2 regions of the Paenibacillus sp. NRS-1781 genome follow, and region 2 is predicted to be linked to the other one. Evidence: riboswitches for the same ligand, from Rfam matches in the RefSeq annotation. Region 2 holds a riboswitch; the other holds the start of a gene.
The links. A riboswitch is a leader RNA that binds a small molecule or an ion and turns the genes downstream of it on or off. The one in region 2 is predicted to bind ZMP and ZTP.
Positions count from the first base shown of each region.

Region 1: linked by a shared signal. The riboswitch ahead of ACIFO6_RS04970 (TIGR01440 family protein) and the one ahead of ACIFO6_RS17335 (bifunctional 5,10-methylenetetrahydrofolate dehydrogenase/5,10-methenyltetrahydrofolate cyclohydrolase) in region 2 are both predicted to bind ZMP and ZTP.

Region 1 is NZ_JBITPI010000015.1:77,231-79,679, reverse strand. It holds gene ACIFO6_RS04980 (manganese efflux pump MntP family protein) at 1-317, shown strand, start outside; gene ACIFO6_RS04975 (low molecular weight protein arginine phosphatase) at 353-937, shown strand; ZMP/ZTP riboswitch at 1,016-1,097, shown strand; gene ACIFO6_RS04970 (TIGR01440 family protein) at 1,325-1,912, shown strand; gene glyA (serine hydroxymethyltransferase) at 2,037-2,449, shown strand, end outside.
Region 2 is NZ_JBITPI010000047.1:10,242-12,690, reverse strand. It holds gene ACIFO6_RS17340 (fatty acid desaturase) at 1-756, opposite strand, end outside; ZMP/ZTP riboswitch at 976-1,060, shown strand; gene ACIFO6_RS17335 (bifunctional 5,10-methylenetetrahydrofolate dehydrogenase/5,10-methenyltetrahydrofolate cyclohydrolase) at 1,174-2,040, shown strand; gene ACIFO6_RS17330 (hypothetical protein) at 2,255-2,413, shown strand; gene ACIFO6_RS17325 (hypothetical protein) at 2,410-2,449, shown strand, end outside.

The DNA of each region.
Region 1 (2,449 bases), on a different contig from region 2:
TACTCATCCTTTTGGGCGGGCATATGGTTTATAATTCCTTCAAAGGGGACGGAGTACAGGTGCTGGACCATCGTTCGTCCTTAGGCCTTTTGCTATTTGCACTTGGAGTGAGTTTCGACTCCTTTTCTGTCGGGGTGTCACTTGGCATGTTCCAGAGTGACTTGGTACTGACCGTTCTGGCGTTTGGCTTTTGCGGGGGAGCGATGGCGATGCTGGGACTGCTGTTAGGGCGCAGGGTCAGCCGCAATCTGGGAGACTATGGAGAAGCGGTGGGCGGTGCCATTTTACTGGCGTTCGGCTTTATGTTTATGTTTTAATTATATATTATTTCAACATACGGGGGGTGAAGACGTTGAAACATATCTTATTCGTATGCACAGGGAACACCTGTCGCAGTCCGATGGCTGAGGGGATGCTGCGCAAGCTGGCTACTGAGCACGGGCTAGGATTGGAAGTGCGTTCGGCGGGAGTAGCCGCCATGGAAGGTACACCCATTTCCCGACATGCAGAGGCGGTGCTACGTGACCACAATATCTCGGATCAAATCACCTCAACTCCTTTGAATGGTGGGCTCGCCGAGTGGGCACATCTGATTTTAACCTTGACCCAAGGGCATAAGCAGCACGTCATTCAGCGCTTTCCCCAAACGGTGGGCAAAGTGTTTACGGTCAAGGAATATGTGGAGGACCGGGATTCGGTGCTGAATGATGTGCAGGAGCTGGATGGCCTGTACGCTTCACAACAACTGATGGGTTCGCTGGGTCAGGAGCTTTCGGCACGGGAGCGCGAGCGGATGATCGAACTGTGCCAACGTATTCCGGGCTTTGATATTTCCGATCCGTTCGGCGGTTCGCGTGAAGATTACGATGTCACGGCTGGGGAAATCCGAACGGCGCTGCATAAGCTGGTGGACAAGCTAAAGGCTTTGTCCGAATAAAGTTTGTATCACTCTTCTATTTTGTACGGGATCTGTTGATTTTCGGCGGCTAATCCGTTAAGATAAGGTGGAAAAACAAGAATCCGGTGTAACTGGCGACAAAAGTGGGATTAACCACGATGGAGCACCGGATATACGGCCGGTCGCCTGGGCAAAAGAGCAAATCCACATGGGCTGTGGACTGCTCTTTTTTCGTATATGAGCTAGGTCCAGCCTCCGATGGCCTTCTGTCCAGACAAATGACAATGATTCTTCCATTTTTCCTGCTCGAAATCCGATTCATCGGCTATAATATAGTCAGATTGTGATTCAGGAGAGAGTGTGTTGAACATGGGGCATAAGCCTGTGCTCAGTCTCTGTAGGGCTGTTCAACCAAAGGAGGTTCCAATGGCAGGACAATTGGGTCATGAGGTTACGCTTGAAGCGCAGACCGCTTCTGTCGTGAAGGAAATGGCAGAAGTATCCAGTCTCAAGGCTGGTCGCCTGTTGGTTATCGGCGTAAGCACCAGTGAGGTGGCGGGAAGCCGGATTGGCACGGCGGGAGCGCTCGATGTGGCGCAGCAATTGCTGGCTGGAGTGGAGTCCGTTCGCAGGGCGTACGGTTTTGATGTGGCGTTTCAATGCTGCGAGCATTTGAACCGTGCGCTGGTGGTTGAGCGAGCCGTGCTGGAGCGGCTGGGACTGACGGAGGTTGCCGCCGTTCCCGTCCGTACAGCAGGCGGATCTATGGCTACCGTCGCCTATCGTGCGCTGGAAGATGCATGTCTGGCGGCGAATGTACAGGCGCATGCGGGGGTAGACATTGGCGAGACGCTGATCGGTATGCATATGCGGACAGTTGCTGTTCCGTTTCGTCCAGGCCTTCGCTGGATTGGCGAAGCGCGTGTTACGGCGGCGTTCACTCGTCCACCGCTCATCGGCGGACAACGAGCAGTGTATAGTCTGGAGCAAGAAGGCGGCGGAAGCTGCGACTAGCATTTGTATTTTGGATTGGACAGCATGTTTGTATCTTTTTTGTATTGATGATGAGGTACCCAACATAGGAGCGGGCGCTTGCCTGTAGACCTGACAATTGACCATGGAGAGGGAGTAATAAATCATGATGGAACATCTGCGTAAGAGTGACCCGGCAGTGCTGGAAGCAATGGGACTTGAACTGAAGCGACAACGCCACAATATCGAGCTGATCGCATCCGAAAATATCGTCAGCGAAGCGGTAATGGAAGCAATGGGCTCCGTACTGACAAATAAATATGCTGAAGGTTATCCGAGCAAACGCTACTACGGTGGCTGTGAGCATGTAGATATCGTGGAGGACATTGCACGCGACCGTGCCAAAGAACTGTTTGGTGCAGAGCATGCTAACGTACAGGCCCACTCTGGTGCGCAAGCGAACATGGCGGTGTATCTGGCAGCTCTTAAACCTGGAGATACCGTACTGGGTATGAACCTGGCGCACGGCGGCCATTTGACTCACGGAAGTCCGGTTAACGCCTCCGGCTTGTTGTATAA
Region 2 (2,449 bases):
AGAGCTGCCTTCTACGGCTGCATTAATATAGCTCCACTCTTCATCATGCTCAAAATACGAATCCTCAAACTGATGTTGTACATAGAATAACCAGATGCCCAGCACACCTGATACAAAAAAAATAGGTGTCTGTATCAAAACAAAATTCTGCCATCCGATGGCCCAGCACAGCAGAGCGTACAATACGACGAGGGAGACATTCGTCAAATAGGTGTTCATTTTTTCCTTGCGTTTTGCCTTCTTTGTGTTAAAGCGATAGGAAATCAAAAAGGTGTAGATCGGACCGAGTCCGAACATCCCCCATGGACTCCGGTATACACGATAAGCCATTCGTGTCCATGCAGAAGCTTCTACATACTCTTCCACCGTAAGCACCCACATATCACCTGTGCCCCGTTTGTCCAGATTACTGCTGGTTGCATGGTGAATCGCGTGGCTATTTTTCCATTGTTCATACGGGCAAAGTGTAATAATACCTGTAATTGTGCCCACAATGTCATTCAGTTTGCGACTTTTGAAGAACGATTGATGACCGCAATCATGAAAAATGATAAATGCTCGTATAACAAATCCGGAAGTAATAATAGTAATCGGAAGAGTCAGCCAATACGATACCGACAGACTAAGATAGGCGGCATACCATAGCAGGATCAGTGGACCCAGGGTATTAAAGAGTTGCAGAACGCTGGATTTCGTGTTTATTTTCTCATAGGGAGCCATATTTTTTTTCAATTGGGCTAATGGGAGTTGTGTCATACTTATTTATGATCCTCCTTTAAAATGACGCCCGTACTTTGATCTCGTCAGGCGTACATGTTGATCTAACCTCAGTATAAGGGGATACCTGTGTTGGATGTAGTCATAAACGTCAGTTCGGGAATATGACATTTGTCATATAGACAAATAACATGACCTCTTTGCCAAATGTTCACGGGTTTCCTTTCGGAAGATTATTTGTTAAAATATAAGGTAAATAACGCTGTATGTGACTGGCGAAGTCAGTGGAATCAACCACGAGGGAGCATACAATGAAAGCGTGCCGTTCGCCTGGGAGAAGTATTTGCAGAGGATTCGTCTGTCGTGACGACCTTGTGCAAATACTTTTTTTCGTTTTACAAGACCATGACACCCTGTTGATTCCATCATGCGATAAATTCAGAGGAGGTTCAGACTATGGCTATCATTATGAAATCCAAAGAAGCAGCTGACAAAGTGTATGCAACGATCCGTAACAAAGTAGAACAAATGAAACAGCAAGGGCATCGCCCTCATTTGGCAACACTGTTGGTAGAAGGTGATCCGGCATCTGCTTACTACGCCCGGACCAAGCAAAAAATAGCGGAGAAGCTGGGCATCTCCTTTCATCTTCATACCTTTGACCGCCATGTAAGCGAAGCTGAACTCCTTCACCTGATCGGTAGCCTGAACGAAGCCTCTCATGTACATGGTATTATGTTGGAATTGCCTCTTTCCCAGCATTTATCCACCTCTGCCATTAAACAATCCATCGCCCCATACAAGGATATTGATGGAATTACCCCAGGCAACAAGCTGGCTACCGTTACAGGTGAAGCCGGGTTGTATCCCGCTACGCCTCAAGCCTGCATTGAGCTGCTCAAGCATTACGGTCACACCTTGGCAGGCAAAAACGTCACCCTTGTCGGCATAGGACAGACGGTGGGACTCCCCCTTTTTCACATGCTGCAAAGAGAAAATGCCACCGTTACCGCCTGTCATGCAGGCACACGTGATATTGCAGAGCATTTGAGTCATGCAGACATTGCCTTTGTCGCAGTCGGATGCCCTGATGTGATTACACAGGATATGGTTCATCCCGGTCTGATTTTGGTAGATGCGGGAATTAACGAGACGCTGGAGGGAAAAATAGTGGGGGATGCCGCCTTGGACGTTGGAGAAAAGGTACATGCGATTTCTCCGGTTCCCGGCGGTGTCGGCACATTAACAACTGCGATTTTGTACAAGAATCTGCTCAAAGCAATAGATCTGCAACACTACTCCAGAGAGGTGGCCTATTCATGAGTGAGCTATCTTGGAGTGATTCCCTTGGACATTTCGTACGCAGTCGAATAACGGGCTAAGAAATAACCTCCAAATCCATGTCTAAGCATGGGTTTCTGGAGGTTATTTTTTTTGGAATTGATTTATTTTGGAAAACTTTTCTATATATTATTCATCAATGTATATAAGTAGATATTCTCCTTATATACATTGATGAATAAATGAGGAAAAACGCATGAAAAGACGTACTCTGTTAATCAGTATGATCGCGTTGTTATTGTTCAGTTCCAGTGCATGGGCGGCCGAAGATGAATCGACGTCCCGTATTCGTTCCTATGGTTCCGGGAGTCTGATTCAACACGATGGGAGCTTGTGGTTATTGGGCTATCCTTGAAATTCATTCCTCTGGAAGAGCTAGAAAACATCATAG